2 linked regions of the Methylobacterium mesophilicum SR1.6/6 genome follow. The protein of the gene in region 2 interacts with the protein of the main gene of each other region in a pairwise test. Links are inferred from orthologs where the notes say so. Each region holds a gene or a part of one and is shown on either strand. Other genes may lie near its edges.

The links. The genes of interacting proteins can lie anywhere in the genome.
Region 1: the proteins of leuS (region 2) and ligA interact in binary tests that used the Escherichia coli proteins (3 or more experiments, as listed by UniProt). The link is inferred for Methylobacterium mesophilicum SR1.6/6 from one-to-one orthologs.

What each region holds. Positions count from the first base shown.
Region 1 is NZ_CP043538.1:2,227,931-2,231,862, reverse strand. Bases 901-3,932 are described here. They hold ligA (NAD-dependent DNA ligase LigA), read right to left. Parts: upstream 3,626-3,932; coding sequence 1,175-3,625; downstream 901-1,174. Other genes in these bases: MMSR116_RS10515 (MFS transporter), read right to left, coding at 3,690-3,932; MMSR116_RS10525 (3'-5' exonuclease), read right to left, coding at 901-1,102. In the rest of the region: MMSR116_RS10530 (3-hydroxyacyl-CoA dehydrogenase NAD-binding domain-containing protein), read left to right, coding at 1-71; more of MMSR116_RS10525, read right to left, coding at 233-900. UniProt on the Escherichia coli protein: DNA ligase that catalyzes the formation of phosphodiester linkages between 5'-phosphoryl and 3'-hydroxyl groups in double-stranded DNA using NAD as a coenzyme and as the energy source for the reaction.
Region 2 is NZ_CP043538.1:1,108,672-1,113,574, forward strand. What follows is about bases 918-4,020. They hold leuS (leucine--tRNA ligase), read left to right. Parts: upstream 918-1,229; coding sequence 1,230-3,812; downstream 3,813-4,020. Outside these bases: MMSR116_RS05060 (L,D-transpeptidase family protein), read left to right, coding at 1-113; MMSR116_RS05065 (YggS family pyridoxal phosphate-dependent enzyme), read right to left, coding at 117-824; MMSR116_RS05075 (TerC family protein), read right to left, coding at 4,080-4,847; MMSR116_RS05080 (lipid kinase), read right to left, coding at 4,844-4,903.

The sequences.
Region 1 (3,932 bases), 1.1 Mb from region 2 along the record:
CCGACAACCTGGCCGCGATGGCGGAGCGCGGCGGCACGTTCTACGGTCAGGCCGAGAAGCGCGCGGCCTGATCGGTTCCGCTCGACGACGTGGGCTCCGCCGTCTTTGCGAGCGGAGCGAAGCGACCCAGCCAAGCGCGACGCCGTCCGACGTTCGGCTGCCCTGGGTCACTTCGCTTCGCTGGTGATGACGGGAGGGATGCGTCTTCCGAGGCGAGCCGACGGACATCGTCTCAGGCCGCGCCCGCGATCCGCGCCTTCGTGCCGAGCATCCGCGCGAGGAGCACCACATCGGCGGCATTGTCCGACATCAGGTCGGTGATGTCGCCGACTTCGAGCGCCTTCACGTGGCGGCAGCGCATGCCGTAGCGGCCGGCCGTGCAGGTGCAGCGCAGTTCCGGGCCGCCGGGCCGCTCCTCCAGACTCACGTGATACCGATTGCCGGTCGAGCCTCGCACGGCGAAGCGCAGGGCTGCCGGCGCTTCCGGGAAGGCCGCCATCGCCCGCCCGCTGATCGCCCCGGGTACGCGGCGGGGCAGGGCGGGGCCACCCACCGCCCGCGTGATCGGCAGGCCGATCACGGCGGCCAGCGCGTGGATGTCCTCGGCCTCCCGCTCGCGCATCGCCGCGAGGGCGATCGCCGCGCAGGCATAGGCGTCCTCGCCGGCATCGTGGTGCTCGAAGCGGATCCCGAGGCGCCGGGCGACCTTGCCGAGCCCGCAGCCCTCCGCCGCCGGGAAGACCCGGCGCGCCACCTGGACCGTGCACAGATACGAGAGATCCGGCACGGGCACGCCGGCCCGCGCGAGCCCGGCACGCAGCACGCCGATGTCGAAGCTCGCGTTGTGCGCCAGGATGAGCCCGCGGGCGAGATCGTCGAGGTAGGGGGCCATGACGGCCGCGAACCCCGGCGCGTCGGCGACGTTCGCCGGGAGGATGCCGTGGACCCGGATGTTGCCCGGCGCGAAGCGCATCTCGGGCGGGCGGATCAGGTGGCTCTCCTGGCGGACGATCCGGCCGTCCGCGATCCAGGCAAGCCCCACCGCGCAGGCGCTGTCGCGCCGCTCGTTGGCCGTCTCGAAGTCGAGGGCCAGGACCGTCATCGCGGATCTACCGTGCCGGGTGGGAGTTCTCGGAGCGTTCTCCCGCAGGTCTAGGCTGCCGCGACTCGGGCATCAACCCTGCGCGACCATCCCGAGCCAATCGTCTTCCGACACGACCCGGACGCCGTGCTTCTGCGCGTCCTTCAGCTTCGAGCCCGCGCCCGGACCCGCCACCACCAGATCGGTTTTGGCCGAGACCGAACCGGAGACCTTGGCGCCGAGCCGTTCGGCCACCGCCTTGGCCTCGTTGCGGGTCATCTTCTCGAGGGTGCCGGTGAACACCACGGTCTGGCCGGCGAACGCCGAGGCCGAGGCGGGGCGCTCCAGCGGCTCGACCTCCACCTCGTCGAGCAGGGCCATGACGGCGTCGGCATTGTGCGGCTCGGAGAAGAACACGATCAGCGCGTCTGTGGCCACCGGGCCGATCTCTCCGTCGTCGGCGAAGAGCCGGTAGGCATCGCCCGGTCGCTGACCCGCCGCCCGCTCGACCGCCGCGCGCACCGCGTCGGCATCACCGTAATGGGCGAGCAGGTTCTCGCGCTGGACGGCGCTCACGCGCGCACGCTCCTTGGCCGGCTCTTTGGCCTGCTCCTTGGTCGTGTCGTCCTGCGGGAAGCCCAGATCGAGCAGCCGGTCCCGGGTCGTCGCGCCGACCCGCGGCACGGCGGTCAGCTCCACCCAATCGGGCCCGGGTTGGGCGGCCGTCGCCTCACGGATCGCCGCGACGAGGGTCGGCATGTCGAGGAAGCGCTTCGCCAGCGCCTTGGCGGTCGCCTCGCCGATCTGCGGGATGCCGAGGGCGAAGAGCAGGCGATTCATCGGCACCCGCCGGCGCGCCTCGACGCCCGCGAGCAGGTTCTTGATCGCCTTGTCCTCGTCGTCGCCCTTCTTCTTGGTGGCTTTCTTCGGCGGTTCGGTCGCGCCGGATTCCGCGCGCCGCTCGGCCGAGAGCGCCTCGCGCCGCGCCACGATCGCGTCTTTCAGCTTCTCGAAGTCGAGCCGGAACAGGTCGGCGGGCTGGTGCACGAGGCCCGCCTCGAACAGCACCTCGATGTAGGTCTCGCCGAACCCCTCGATGTCGAAGCCGTTGCGCGAGACGAAGTGCTTCAGCCGCTCCACCCCCTGCGCCGGGCAGATCAGGCCGCCGGTGCAGCGGCGCACGGCGTCGGGCCGGCCCGTGCGCGGGTTGACGGCGCGGACGGCGCGGCTGCCGCAGGCCGGACAGGCCTCCGGGAAGGCGTAGGGCCGCGAATCGGCCGGGCGCTTCGACAGATCGACGTCCATCACCTTCGGGATGACATCGCCGGCCCGGACCACCGTCACCGTGTCGCCGACACGGATGTCGCGGCCGTCGCGGATCGGCTCGCCGTCCGCCCCGACGCCCTTCACATAGCCCTCGTTGTGCAGGGTGGCGTTCGACACGACCACGCCGCCGACCGTCACGGGCCGCAGCTTCGCCAGCGGGTTCAGCGAGCCGGTGCGGCCGACATTGATGACGATGTCGTCCACGACCGTCGTCGCCTCCTGCGCGGCGAATTTGTGCGCCAGCGCCCAGCGCGGCGAGCGCGAGACGAAGCCGAGCCGGCGCTGGAGCGCGAGGTCGTCGACCTTGTAGACGACGCCGTCGATGTCGTAGCCGAGCCCGGCGCGGTCGGCCTCGATGCGCCGGTAATGGGCGAGCATCGCGTCCGTGTCGGTGAAGGTCTCGGTCCGCGGGTTCACCGGCAGCCCCCAGGCGGCGAAGCGTTCCAGCGTCCCGGACTGCGTCCCGGCGATGGGTGCCGACAGCTCGCCCCAGGCATAGGCGAAGAATCGGAGCGGCCGGGACGCGGTGATCGCCGGGTCGAGCTGGCGCAGGCTGCCGGCGGCCGCGTTGCGGGGGTTGGCGAAGAGCGGTTTGCCGGCGGCCTCCTGGCGGCCGTTGATGGCGGCAAAATCGGCGTGCGACAGGTAGACCTCGCCGCGCACCTCGCAGATTGCCGGCCAGCCTGAGCCCGCGAGCGTCGCCGGGATGTCCCGCACGGTGCGGGCGTTGGTCGTGACGTTCTCGCCGATCTCGCCGTCGCCGCGGGTGGCGGCGGTCTCGAGGCGGCCGTCGACGTAGCGCAGCGACAGGGACAGGCCGTCGATCTTGGGCTCGGCCGTGAAGGCGAGAGGCGCCGCGTCGGACAGGCCGAGGAAGCGACGCACCCGGGCCACGAACTCGGCGACCTCCGCCTCGTCGAAGGCGTTTCCGAGGGAAAGCATCGGCACGGCGTGCCGCACCTTCGCGAACTTCTCCGAGGGTTTCGCACCCACCGAGGTGCTGGCCGCCCCCGTGCCGGCGAGATCGGGATAGCGGGTCTCGAAGTCCTCCAGTCGCCGGCGGAGGCGGTCGTATTCCGCGTCCGAGATCTCGGGCGCATCCTCCTGGTAGTAGAGCCGGTCGGCTTCCAGGATCGCGTCGGACAGGCGCGCGTGCTCGGCGCGCGCCTCGTCGGCGGTGAGGTCGAGATCGGACGGATCGGTTTTCGCAGCGGCCATGGCGGGGTTCTAACGCATCGGTGGCCGGCGGGGAGTCGCTTGAGGCGCGGCGTCCCCGGTTCCCTCAATCCTCCCGGTCGAGCAGATCGCCGCGGCCGGTCATCCGGAAGGCAGCCAGGAAGACGATCGCCACGAGGGCCGCCACGGCGTGCAGCGGCAGGACGGGCGCCAGCCAGCCGGCCAGGGCGGTGCCGACCACCGAGCCGAGATTCATCGCCGCCATGTAGACCTCGAACTGCGTGGCCGCCCCGGCCCGCCCGCGGCTCGCCTGGAGGAGGGTCGGCATCAGTGCGACGATCAGCAGACC
Region 2 (4,903 bases):
ATGTCGCCCGGGAGGGCTACCGCCCGACGGAGGGCTGCGTCGCCCTGGCCCGGGCCGATCTGCTGCGGCTGCTCCGCCGGCTCGGACCGCGGACGCATCTGCGGATCGGGTGAGGCTCACGCCTTCCGGGTTCGCGCCCCGAAGATCGCCGTCCCGACCCGGACATGGGTGGCACCGAGCTGGATCGCGGCCGGAAAATCCGCGCTCATGCCCATGGAGAGGATCGGCAGGTTGTGCGCCTTCGCGAGCCGGGCCAGCAGGGCGAAGTGGGCGGAGGGCGGATCCTCGGCCGGCGGGATGCACATCAGCCCCTGGATCGCCAGGCCGTGGGTCTCGCGACACTCGGACAGCAGGGTGTCGAGCTGGTCGGGCAGAACCCCGCCCTTCTGCGGCTCCGCGCCGGTGTTGACCTGGATCAGCAGCTTCGGCGTCCGGCTGGACCGGTCGATTTCCTTGGCGAGCGCCGCCGCCAGCGACAGGCGGTCCAGGGAGTGGATCACGTCGAACAGCGCCACCGCCTCCCGCGCCTTGTTGGATTGCAGCGGGCCGACGAGGTGCAGCTCCACATCCGGATAGCGGGCCCGCAGGTCCGGCCACTTCGCGGTGGATTCCTGGACGTAGTTCTCGCCGAAGACCCGCTGTCCGGCCTTGAGCGCCGGCAGGATGCCGTCGGCCGGCACGGTCTTGGAGACCGCGACGAGCTGCACCGAGGCGGGGTCGCGCTCGGAATCCTCGGCCGCCCGGGCGATGGCGGCCCGCACCTCGGCGAGGCCGGCGGCGACGTCGGCCTGCCCCACCGGGGGCTTCTCAGTCCTGTGACCCATCCCGTCGGTCGGGAGGGCGTTCGTGTCGGTGGTCGCATCGTCCATGGCGTGCCTGTCCTGTCGCTGCCGGGCGCCGGATTGCGCGACGGTCATCCCGTCCAACCGCCTCATCCTGCGGTGCCGGAGCGGCGCGGAGGCCTCGGAGGAGCCCTCCGGACACCACTGCGATCCCTGGAGCCCTCCTTCGAGGCGGCTTCGCCGCACCTCAGGATGAGGGGTGGATGGGATGACCCCGCGGTTGAGTCCGCGTCGTGTACCGTTCCTGCCGACCTATGCGCTCGCGCGCCCCGCGCAAGTCCGAATCGCGCCCGCCGTTGACCGGCTCCGGCGCAGATATGCTATCGCGGCGCGACCGTGCCGCGGCCGTTTCCCGAACACCGTCGAGCCTCTGACCTCATCGGATCCATGACCAGCACCGCCCCCCAGCCCGTCGAGCGCTACAACGCCAAGGATGCCGAGCCGCGCTGGCAGGAAGCCTGGGCCGAGCAGCGCCTGTTCGAGACCGACAATTCCGATTCGCGCCCGAAATACTACGTGCTGGAGATGTTCCCCTACCCGTCGGGGCGCATCCACATGGGCCATGTCCGCAACTACGCGATGGGCGACGTGGTCGCCCGCTACAAGCGCGCCCGCGGCTTCAACGTGCTGCACCCGATGGGCTGGGACGCGTTCGGCCTGCCGGCCGAGAACGCCGCCATGGAGCGCAAGGTCAACCCGCGGGACTGGACCTACGCCAACATCGCGTCGATGCGCGACCAGCTGAAGGCCATGGGCCTGTCGCTCGACTGGAGCCGGGAGATCGCGACCTGCGACCCCGACTACTACAAGCACCAGCAGCGCATGTTCCTGGACTTCCTGGAGAAGGGCCTGGTCACTCGCCGTACCGCCAAGGTGAACTGGGACCCGGTGGACCACACGGTGCTGGCCAACGAGCAGGTGATCGACGGGCGCGGCTGGCGCTCGGGCGCGCTCGTGGAACAGCGCGAGCTGACCCAGTGGTTCTTCAAGATCACCGACTTTGCCGAGGATCTGCTGACCGCCCTCGACGGTCTGGACCGCTGGCCGGACAAGGTCCGGCTGATGCAGAAGAACTGGATCGGCCGCTCGGAGGGTCTGGAGGTCCGGTTCGCCCTGGCGCGGCCGGTGGCCGGCGCCGGTGATTCGGTCACCGTCTACACGACCCGGCCCGACACGCTGTACGGCGCCAAGTTCCTGGCGATCGCGGCCGACCATCCCCTGGCGGCCGCTCTGGCCGTGGGCAGGCCGGACCTGCAGACCTTCATCGAGGAGTGCCGCCGCACCGGCACCGCCCAGGCCGCGATCGACACCGCCGAGAAGCACGGCTTCGACACCGGCCTGACCGTCCGCCACCCCCTGGACCCGTCCTGGGAGCTGCCGGTCTACGTGGCGAACTTCGTGCTGATGGAATACGGCACCGGCGCGGTGTTCGGCTGCCCGGCCCACGACCAGCGCGACCTCGATTTCGCGAACAAGTACGGGCTGGGCAACACGCCCGTCGTCTGCCCCGAGGGCCAGGACCCGGCGGCCTTCGTCGTCACCGACACCGCCTATGTCGAGGACGGGCGGATGATCAACTCGCGCTTCCTCGACGGGATGAGCACGGCGGAGGCCTTCGAGGCCGTGGCCCGGCGGCTGGAAGGCGAGGGGATCGCGACCCGCAAGGTGCAGTTCCGCCTGCGCGACTGGGGCGTCTCGCGCCAGCGCTACTGGGGCTGCCCGATCCCGATCATCCACTGCGAGTCCTGCGGCCCGGTCCCCGTGCCGGTGGCGGAGCTGCCGGTGCGGCTGCCGGAGGAGGTCTCCTTCGAGCAGCCCGGCAACCCGCTGGAGCGCGACGCCGCGTGGCGGAACGTGCCCTGCCCGCATTGCGGCGCGCCGGCCCGGCGCGAGACCGACACGATGGACACGTTCGTCGATTCGTCCTGGTACTACGCCCGCTTCACCGCGCCCTGGCTGGCGGACGCCCCCACCGACCGGGCGGTGGTCGACCGCTGGCTGGCGGTGGACCAGTATATCGGCGGCATCGAGCACGCGATCCTGCACCTGCTCTACGCGCGGTTCTTCATGCGCGCCATGTGCGAGACCGGCTGGGCCGGCACGCCTGAGCCCTTCGCGGGCCTGTTCACGCAGGGCATGGTCGTCCACGAGACCTACAAGGACGCCGCCGGCGCCTGGGTGCCCCCGGCCGAGGTCCGGATCACCGCCGAGGAGGGCGAGCGCCGCGCGTTTCACGTGAAAACTCAGGCGCCGGTCGCCATCGGCCCGATCGAGAAGATGTCGAAGTCGAAGAAGAACGTGGTCGACCCCGACGACATCATCGCGAGCTACGGGGCCGACACGGCACGCTGGTTCATGCTGTCCGACTCGCCGCCCGAGCGCGACGTGATCTGGACCGAGGAGGGCGTGCAGGGCGCAGCCCGCTTCGTCCAGAAGGTCTGGCGGCTGGTGAACGCTGCCGGGCAGGCGACCGGCGACGGCGCCGCGGACCTCGCCCTGCGCAAGGCCGCCCACCGGGCGCTGGCCTCCGTGCAGGACGATATCGAGCGCCTGCGCTTCAACCGCTGCGTGGCCCATATCTACACCCTGGCCAACGCCCTGGAGGAGGGCCTGCGCGGCCCGGTCTCGCCGGCGGCTGCCAAGGAAGCGGCCGGGATCCTGGTGCAGCTCATCGCGCCGATGATGCCGCATCTGGCGGAAGAGTGCTGGGCCGTGCTGGGGCGCCCGGGCCTCGTCGCCCAGGCCCCCTGGCCGGAGGCGGAGGCCGGCCTCCTCGTCGAGGACGAGATCACCCTGCCGGTCCAGATCAACGGCAAGAAGCGCGCGGACGTCACCGTGAAGCGGGACGCCGACGCCCAGGCCGTGGAGGCCGCCACCCTGGCGCTGGAGGCGGTGCAGACGATCCTGGAGGGGCGGGCGCCCCGCAAGGTGATCGTGGTGCCGGGGCGGATCGTGAACCTGGTGGTGTGAAGCGTCCGGGTCGATTCGGAGAGCCGTTTTAGAGAGCGACCCGCCAACCGGCAGACCCATCCGGGCGCAGGGCTCCGAATTCGGGCCAACGAGATCTGGCTCCCGCGCGCAGGAACAACATCGTCATTCCGGGACTGTGGAGCAGGGCCCGGAATCCGGATCCACAACGCGCACGGCACGGCGGGCGATTCGGGATCGCCCGCCTGCGGCGTGCTCCTCCGGGGCCGGGCTCGCCTGCGGCCTCGGTTTGATCACTCGGACACGGCCTCAGGCCCGCCGCGCCTGATCGACCGGCGCAACGGCCTCTCCCTTGGCACCCCGCCTGCGCCGCCGGGCCAGCATGTTGAGCCCCTCGACGCCGGCCGAGAACGCCATGGCGGTGTAGATGTAGCCCTTCGGCACGTGCGCGCCGAACCCTTCGGCGATCAGCGTCATGCCGATCATGATCAGGAAGCCCAGGGCCAGCATCACCACCGTGGGGTTGCGGGCGATGAAGGCCGAGAGCGGCTCGGCCGCCACCAGCATCACGATCACGGCGACCACCACCGCCACCATCATCACCGGCACGTGCTCGGTCATGCCGACCGCCGTGATGATCGAGTCGATGGAGAAGACGAGATCGAGAAGCAGGATCTGGCCGATCGCCGCGCCGAAACCGAGGCTGCCGCCGCCCTCCTTCGCGTCGGGGTCGGGATCGACCGTGTGGTGGATCTCCTTGGTGGCCTTCCACAGCAGGAACAGGCCGCCGCCGATCAGGATCATGTCGCGCCAGGAGAAGTCCTGGCCGAGGATCGAGAAGACCGGCTCGGTCAGGTGCACGATGAACGCCACCGTGCCGAGCAGGCCCAGCCGCAGGATCAGCGCCAGCCCGATTCCGATGCGCCGTGCCCGGGTCTGCTGACCCGCCGGCAGCTTGTTGGTCAGGATCGAGATGAAGATCAGGTTGTCGACGCCGAGCACCACCTCCATCACCACCAGGGTGGCGAGGGCGGCCCAGACGGCGGGCTGGCTGGCGAGTTGGAGCAGGTCGGTCACAGGCGGGGCGCCTCGCTGGTCGGAAACAGGCGGCTGCCGAAGGAGCTGCCGAGGGA